Regions from separate parts of the Pectobacterium sp. A5351 genome, predicted to be linked through region 1. Evidence: predicted binding sites of a transcription regulator. Region 1 holds the regulator's gene; the other holds the start of a gene.

Region 1 (4,625 bases):
AGCTCGTTAGCCAACGTTTCCAGTACGCCCGGTAACTGCTCTTTGGAATAATGCAGGAACAGTTCAGATTGCAGCAGCGGATAAATCAGCGCGATCTGTCGTACGACTTCGGCAAGCGTAATCCGGCGATGATGGATGACGATGCTGGCGATCAGCGACGGTAAGACCAACAGATGCTGGATGTTATTGCGATAGTACGTCATCAGAACGGCCTGCTCGCGCGGCAGAATGATGATATCGCCAATGCTGTCCTTCTCGACTTCGAACTTGTTCATGCTCAACGCATGTTCCAACAGTTCATCCGCTGTCTTTTTCGGAACCGTAATATCTTTGTGGTAAGGAACCTGGCGCAGCAGTTGCAGATAGCAATCCAATTGTTCTTGCATTTGTTCACGTGTCAGTGAACGTTGGCGTGATGCCAATAAGGCCGTAGAACACAGGTTCATCGCGTTTGCTGCCGCAGAGTTATTGATGCGTACCATGATATCCATAGAGATATCCTGCACCGTCGGCGTTAACCAGCTTGGACGCTGTGCTTCGATAGGGTCAATCGCATCACGCCATTGTGGAACATGCTGGTTCAGATAGGTGGTCAGCGGGAGCGGTTCACCGAAGTTCACATAACCCTGACCCAGATTACGCAGTTTGCGCAAACCGCGCACCATCTGCATAAAGCCTTCTTTTTCCTTCACCGCGCCGCGCAGCTCTTTCGCATAGGTGCCGACTTCCATCACATGCTCGTAACCGACATAAATCGGCACCAGCGTGATAGGGCGCGTACCGCCTCTGAGCATGGCCTGAATGGTCATAGCCAGCGTACCGGTTTTGGGCTCCAACAGACGACCGGTGCGCGAACGTCCACCTTCCATGAAGTATTCCACCGAATAGCCGCGGGCAAACAGTTCACCCAGATACTCACGGAAAATCGTGGAGTACAGCTTGTTGCCCTTGAAGGTACGGCGAATGAAGAAAGCGCCAAGACGGCGGAAGATCGGCCCCGCTGGCCAGAAATTCAGATTGATGCCCGCGGCGATGTGCGGCGGTACTAAGCCCTGATGGTACAGAACGTAGGACAGCAGCAGATAGTCCATATGGCTGCGGTGACAGGGCACATAGACGATACCGTGACCATCCTGTGCCAACTGGCGAACGCGTTCGGCGTTATGGACGTTGATCCCTTGATAAAGGCGGTTCCACGTCCAGCTTAAGACGCGATCTGACAGACGCACGGCTTCGTAGGAGAAGTCGGCGGCGATTTCTTCCATCAGCGCAATCGCGTTCTGCTGCGCTTTCTCAGTAGAAATCTTCTTACTGCGCGCCTCATCGTCCACGGCTTTCTTGATCGCTTTGGAATCCAGCAGCTTATTAAACAGTTCCTGACGTACCGGCAAACGCGGGCCAACTGCCGCCAAACGCTGGCGGGAGAAGTGCATACGCGCGACACGTGCCAGTTTGTGGGCTATGGTTTTGTCTGTGCCATGCTCGGTTGCCATATAGCGCAGCGACACCGGGCTAGAGAAACGGACAAAGCTGTCTCGTCCTAACCACAGGACGGCGAAGAATTTCTCAATGCCGTTGAGCAGCCGCAGGTGCGGTGTGGCCTGAGAATGGCCTTCCCGACCCGGAGAACGTCCAAACATCACGGAAACCGGCACCATCTGTACGTCTAAATCTGGATTGGCACGATGCAAGTCCAGATAGTCGTGGAACAGCTTGACGGATTTCTGCTTGGGAACGTAATAGCGGAAGACGCGCGGCCCGTCATTAATAAAGACGTGGCTAGGAAGTTCGACGCCATTGAATTCGAACGATAGCGAAGGATCGGGTAGCCCCAATGCCAGGCATTTCGCACGTAGCGTCAAGAGATCCGCCTGAGAGTTATAAGGCAGAACATAGAGTATAGGACGTGAGGGATCTAACCCCAGCTCGACCACGGGATCTGCGGGAATAACTTTGCTTTTAACCAGCAGTTTCAGTGGGAGATTCAATAATTTATAGTAAATTTTACGCCAACCTGACATAACAACTTGGAGCCTCTTGTTAGCAATGCGCCGCAAGGATACCAGAAACTGCGCCGGAGATCTGTGGTGATGAGACAACATGAGCGCGTTAAAATGCGAACTATTTTACGTAAAGAATGGAGGATAAATGAATAAAGCAACGGGGATGACCCGGATTATTAAGGCGACCGGTTATTCCCTTAAGGGGCTAAAGCAGGCGTGGCATCATGAGGCAGCGTTTCGTCAGGAAACCATACTGACAATTGTCGGCGTGATTATCGCGTGTTTGCTGCCGGTTACGCTGGTTGAAAAACTGCTGCTGATCGGGTCTGCCGTATTGATTATGCTTTTTGAGTTGGCTAACAGTGCGATTGAAGCGGTTGTCGATCGTATTGGCCCTGAGCATCACGAATTATCCGGAAGGGCAAAAGATATCGGCTCGGCGGCTGTTTTTGTTGCCATCGCGTTAGCGGCTGTCGTGTGGGGCAGCATCCTCTGGCAACATTTTGCCTGACGGTACGCATAAATGAATAAAAGTCAGAGGCTTTGCCGATATCTCCATTCCCAATTGTGGCTTACCTGTATATACTCACAGCAAGACTGTATAAACAACCAGGGGGCGGAATGAAAGTATTAACAGCAAGGCAGCAGCAGGTTTATGACCTGATCCGCGATCATATTGCGCAAACCGGAATGCCGCCAACGCGGGCGGAAATTGCTCAACAACTAGGGTTTCGCTCTCCCAATGCAGCTGAAGAACATCTGAAAGCGCTGGCCCGTAAAGGTGTGATTGAAATTGTATCGGGCGCGTCTCGTGGTATTCGTCTGCTGATGGAAGAAGAGACAGGTATTCCTCTGGTTGGTCGTGTGGCCGCAGGTGAACCGCTGCTGGCGCAGGAACATATCGAATGTCGCTATCAGGTTGACCCTGCGATGTTCAAACCCAGCGCTGATTTTTTGCTGCGGGTGAGCGGTATGTCGATGAAAGATATCGGTATTATGGATGGTGATCTACTGGCCGTGCATAAAACAGAAGATGTCCGCAATGGTCAGATTGTCGTCGCACGTATTGATGATGAAGTGACGGTGAAGCGCCTGAAAAAGCAGGGTAATACGGTGTATCTTCTCGCGGAAAACGAAGAGTTTTCCCCTATTGTGGTCGACCTGCGTGAGCAAAGTTTTTCGATAGAAGGCTTAGCGGTTGGCGTCATTCGTAACAGCGACTGGAGCTAACGGTTCACAGAGATGCACTACTCGTCTATCTGAGTCAGTGCATCACCCTCTTTGTGTTAATCGCTTCATGGGCTAGTCACTTTATGTGTGGGTTGCCCCGCGTGTTAATCTGCTATGTGTATATATTTCGTTACATTTAGCGTGTGTTTTTTGCGATTCCCCTTACCACCTGTTTTTTCACTGCTTTTGCGGTGATTTTCTCTTTCTTAACACCTTATCCAGCTACAGATTCCTTGTTTCCAATTTTAAGTGAAGTATTCAGCTATAATTTTTATCAAGGTAAGCATTTTAATCTTTTTTTTGGTCGTTTGGTGATTGATCATCAGCCATCACATTTAGGTTAGCCCGGCAATCAAGGGAGACAGTGGCGAAGAACGCTGTGATGGTTCACACCATGATGACGCTGCTTACTGCATAGACCGATTTATCTGACACTGACGCCTGCGTCTGTAGTCATGATTTATTTATGCGCAATACACCTAAGGTACGGAGATTCTTATGAATAAAGACCAAGCCAGCGGTAACTGGAAACAGTTTAAAGGTAAAGCAAAAGAGCAATGGGGCAAATTAACGGATGACGACCTGACGGTCATCGAAGGTAAACGTGGCCAACTGGTAGGGAGAATTCAGGAGCGTTACGGGTACGCAAAAGAAGCGGCAGAGAAAGAAGTGAAGCACTGGGAAACGCACCACAAATATCATTGGTAGTGAATGTGATGCTTCTCCGTAGAAAAGGACGATGGCCCTCAGGGCTATCGTTTTTTTGTGCTGAGAAAACCCCTGTCATGCGGGAGCTTCCATCAATGAGCATTAACGCTTTTTAATCGGAACCGTATGGTCGTGATCGCAATGATCCGGCTGCTTGCACGATGCCACTTCCTGACAGCCGCCACACAGCCCGTGAGCTTCCACTACGCTGTGACGTAGCGTAAATCCTGACTGCTGTGCCAGGCTACGTAGTGTTTCTTCCACACCTTCGGTTTGACGTTCCGTGACCTGCCCGCAGCGATCGCAGATGAACAGGGCTGACGTATGGCTGTGGTCTTCGATATGGTGGCACAGCACGTAGCTGTTGTTTGACTCAACTCGATGAATGAAGCCTTGTTCCAGCAGAAAATCCAGTGCGCGATAGACGGTCGGCGGTTTGGCCTGAGGTTCGGACACTCGCAGCAGATCCAGCAGGTCATAAGCGCTGATAGCGCCGGACTGCTGCGCCATTAGACGTAAAACCTCTAACCGCTGCGGCGTGAGACGCACAGCGCGCTGCTGACAAATCTGTTCAGCCTGGGCAAGAAGTTTGTCCTGTTTGGTTGAATCCATTGTCATATCACCCTGACGCATTGAGGAACAAGACGGATATCTTACCACGACTGAAGAAAAACGCCGAACTGG
Region 2 (4,625 bases), 2.2 Mb from region 1:
GATGTTTGAGTATCGGTTTAACGGTAACGGTGAACTTGCCGGACACAATCTGGGTAATCTGATGCTAAAAGCGCTCGATCACCTGAGCGTGCGCCCGCTGGAAGCCATCAATCTGATTCGCAACCTGCTCAAAGTGGATGCCTTTTTAATTCCGATGTCCGAGCATCCGGTCGATTTAATGGCGATTGATGAACAGGGCAACCCTGTTTATGGCGAAGTCGAGATCGATCAACTGGCGGCTTTACCGCAAGATTTGATGCTGTACCCGACGGTACAGGCCACGCGCGAGGCGATTGATGCCATCGCCAAAGCCGACCTGATTTTGATTGGCCCCGGCAGTTTTCTGACTAGCCTGATGCCGCTACTGCTGCTGGACGATCTGACACAGGCGCTCCGCCGCACGCCCGCCCCCATGGTCTACATCGGCAATCTGGGCAGCGAGCAGAGTAATCCCGCCGCCCGTCTGACATTGGCGGAGAAACTGTCCTGGATTGAACGCAAAGTGGGTAAATCGGTGGTGGACGTGGCGATCGTCGGTCCGAAAGTCGATGTCAGTCAGATCGGCGACCGCCTGATCGTGCAGCAAGAACTGGCCGCAGCAGATGTGCCTCACCATCATGATCGTGAGCGACTGCGCCAGGCTATCGACCGTGCGCTACAGTTACTGGGCTCTTAATCCCGTAGCCACGGCGTATAAGTCACGCCAATCAACATCCCTTCGGGACTCAGGAAACGCGTGACCTGCTGTCCCCAGGGTTCAAGGCGATTCTCGACCAGTAGCGCATAGCCTTGCGCTTTTAGCGTACCGGTCGCTTCCGTCATGTCCGCCACTTCAAATTCCAGCCAGCTTTGCGGTTCAGGCAGATCCGCAGGCCAGTTCTCGTGTCCGAAACAGGATTCGCTGGCCTGTGACAGTGGCCACAGGGCGAAATGTTTTACACCACCCATTTCATCGCTCACCAGATAGTCGCTCCCTTCCGCAACGGGCTTCAGCGGTAATTTCAGCGTATCGACATAGAGCGCATGGCTGGCAGACAGCGATTTCACGATCGGCCCGAAACCCGCCACAAACAGCACTTCAACACCCGGTATAATAGGGTCCATCATTGATCCTCCGTGAGTGCTTGCATCGTTAGGATGCAGCGATAAATTGTGCGCGCAGTGCCTGCACCTCGTCGCGCAAAGCCGCAGCCTCTTCAAATTCAAGATTCTGCGCATGTGTCAGCATCTTGCTTTCCAGCTCGCGGATTTTCAGCTCCAGCGCCTTCGGCGTCATCAGCTCATAACGTGCGGCCGGTTCTGCCGCTTTACGGCTGCCTCGACCTTTGCCTCTGTTCGTCGGCTGCCCCAGTTGCAGAATATCGGAAATTTTCTTATTAAGCCCCTGCGGCACAATCCCGTGCTCGGTGTTGTACGCCTCCTGCTTCTCACGACGGCGCTCTGTTTCGCCAATCGCCTTCGCCATGGATGGCGTAATCTTGTCGCCGTACAGAATCGCCTTCCCGCGCAGGTTACGTGCCGCACGACCAATCGTCTGGATCAGGGAACGTTCGGAACGCAGGAAACCCTCTTTATCGGCATCCAGAATCGCCACCAGCGACACTTCAGGCATATCCAGCCCTTCACGCAACAGGTTGATCCCCACCAGCACGTCGAACTCGCCAAGGCGTAAATCACGGATGATTTCCACACGTTCGACGGTATCAATATCCGAGTGCAGATAACGCACCCGCTCGCCGTGTTCTTCCAGATATTCCGTCAGGTCTTCCGCCATTCGCTTGGTCAGCGTCGTGACCAGCACACGTTCGTTAATCGCCACACGTTGGCGAATCTCGGAAAGCAGATCGTCCACCTGTGTCGCAACGGGCCGAACTTCAATAAGCGGATCGAGCAACCCAGTGGGACGCACCACCTGATCGATCACGTCGCCGCCCGATTTTTCCAGCTCATAGTTACCCGGCGTCGCAGACACGTAGATCGTCTGCGGAGCCAGCGCCTCAAACTCTTCAAATTTCATCGGACGGTTATCCAGCGCCGAAGGCAGCCGGAAACCGTATTCGACCAGCGTCTCTTTACGCGCGCGGTCGCCGCGATACATACCGCCGATCTGCGGCACGGTAACGTGGGATTCATCAATGACCAGCAGCCCGTCCGCCGGCAAATAATCAAACAACGTCGGCGGCGGTTCGCCGGGGCCACGGCCAGAAAGGAATCGCGAGTAGTTTTCGATACCGGAGCAATAGCCCAGTTCGTTCATCATCTCCAGGTCAAACTGCGTGCGCTGACTCAGCCGCTGCTCTTCCACCAACTTATCATTCGCCAGCAGTACCTTTCTGCGATCGGCCAGTTCCACCTTGATCTCTTCCATCGCCTGTAAAATACGCTCACGCGGCGTGACATAGTGCGTTTTCGGGTAGATGGTATAGCGCGGTACCGTCTGGAGCACATGACCCGTCAGCGGATCAAACAGCGACAGCCGTTCCACTTCTTCATCGAACAGTTCAACACGCAGGGCGATTTCGTCAGATTCCGCTGGGAAGATATCGATCACCTCACCGCGCACGCGGAACGTACCGCGTTGGAACGCTTGGTCGTTGCGGGAATATTGCAGTTCAGCCAGACGCCGCAAAATAGCACGCTGGTCAATCAGCATCCCCTGCGTCAGGTGCAGCATCATTTTCAGATAGAGATCGGGATCGCCCAGACCATAGATAGCGGATACGGAAGCCACGACGATCACATCACGCCGCTCCAGCAGCGCTTTTGTCGCGGAAAGACGCATCTGCTCGATATGTTCGTTAACCGATGCATCCTTTTCGATGAAAGTGTCGGAACTTGGGACATAAGCTTCCGGCTGATAATAGTCGTAGTACGAGACGAAATACTCCACGGCATTATCGGGGAAGAATTCTTTCATTTCGCCATACAGCTGAGCCGCCAGCGTTTTATTTGGCGCTAGCATCATCGTCGGCCGATTGAGGTCGGCAATCACGTTGGCAATCGTGAACGTCTTACCTGAGCCAGTTACCCCAAGCAGCGTTTGGTGCGCCAGCCCATCTTCCAGGCCCTCTTTTAAACGACGAATGGCCTCAGGCTGATCGCCTGCCGGTTTAAAGTCGGAATTCAGTGTAAATACTTTACTCATCGTTAAGCACGCTACTTATTCGTTAATTACGTATTAGTCGTTATTACGCATCGATCAGGACGATGGCCGCGGGTGGACGCTGGGAATTTTATTCTGAATGCCAATGGCGAAATTCGCCACCGCAATGATACTGGATATAAAAACAGCATCAAGAAAATTATCGCTGGATTGGATGATTAATCGACAAATGAATTTGCTAGCACATCTATGTTCAATCTACCAGATAAAATCATCATGATTTATCCCCAGATTTGGTAAAAATGTAACATGCAGGGATACGCGGTGACGTTAATTTATGCAACTATGCATCGTTGATGTTTAAGACGCTTGATTTTACTTAAGCATATGATAACAAATAAATTAGCAAAACCGTGGAGAATAGCGCCAACCTAGTGAAAACCCGCGCCAGCTCTCGGTTAGGGCGCGTTGTCTATCCATAATACACATAGTTATCCACAGAAATGGTGGATAACTCCCACAACCCCGCATCAGTACTGAGTTAGAGAAATACCCGCTTCATTCGTGATTCCCTCTGATATGGATTTTCTTCACACTCTTTCTGTGATTTATCGCATAAGTATTAGACGGAAAAAGACTAAAAAAAGAAGAGGACGACATCACAATAATTCAGGCATACCGGGAATTCAGAGGAAAATTCAAGAAGATTTTAACTATTAATAAGAATAAAAATGTAGGTTTACACTCATAAAAAAGATACCGCTAAACACAATAAGACACTCAATGAAGAGGAACTCGCGCAATACTACCGTAAAAAAAGGGCTTTATCCTGAGTAGATTAGTCGATGGGATTACCGATATGTACACACCTGATAAAAAAACGCCCCTGATATAACTCAAGGACGTTTTTTATCGTGATAGCACAGGCGTCTTCATTCCCGAACCATACAGGCGTCAGCCATAGGCATGGAGCGTACGCTGACACAGCGCCGATCGCACGCAGTCCTCTTTACCGAAAGAGACCACGCCAATCATATCATCCTCAACAAAGCGCTCCAGTGCATCGCGCAGGCCGGATTTCACCCCAGCAGGCAAGTCGCACTGCGTCACATCACCATTGACGATAACCGTGACATTCTCGCCCAAACGCGTCAGGAACATTTTCATTTGGTTCACCGTCACGTTTTGCGCTTCATCCAGAATCACAACCGCATTTTCAAATGTCCGCCCACGCATATACGCAAAAGGCGCAATTTCAACTTTGGCGATTTCCGGCCGCAAACAATACTGCATGAAAGAGGCCCCCAGCCGACGCAAAAGTATGTCGTAAACCGGGCGGAAATAAGGCGCAAACTTCTCCGCAATATCTCCAGGTAAAAAGCCAAGATCCTCGTCGGCCTGTAATACCGGCCGCGTAACAATAATACGCTCAACCTCTTTATGGATTAGTGCCTCCGCCGCTTTCGCAGCGCTCAGATACGTTTTACCGCAGCCAGCTTCACCTGTGGCAAAAATCAACTGT

What was found. The regulator LexA, encoded in region 1, represses DNA repair genes until DNA is damaged. The targets are predictions, from matches to a motif close to TNCTGTATGTACATACAGNA.
Region 2: the regulator LexA is predicted to act here: its motif matches at 3,274-3,293, upstream of uvrB (excinuclease ABC subunit UvrB).

What each region holds. Positions count from the first base shown of each region.
Region 1 covers NZ_CP116477.1:551,592-556,216, forward strand. Annotated here, with positions in the region: gene plsB (glycerol-3-phosphate 1-O-acyltransferase PlsB) at 1-2,021, opposite strand, end outside; gene O1Q74_RS02555 (diacylglycerol kinase) at 2,149-2,514, shown strand; gene lexA (transcriptional repressor LexA) at 2,625-3,233, shown strand; gene O1Q74_RS02565 (CsbD family protein) at 3,732-3,941, shown strand; gene zur (zinc uptake transcriptional repressor Zur) at 4,044-4,553, opposite strand.
Region 2 covers NZ_CP116477.1:2,796,829-2,801,453, forward strand. Annotated here, with positions in the region: gene yvcK (uridine diphosphate-N-acetylglucosamine-binding protein YvcK) at 1-676, shown strand, start outside; gene O1Q74_RS12970 (glyoxalase) at 673-1,104, opposite strand; gene uvrB (excinuclease ABC subunit UvrB) at 1,133-3,145, opposite strand; gene phoH (phosphate starvation-inducible protein PhoH) at 4,058-4,625, opposite strand, start outside.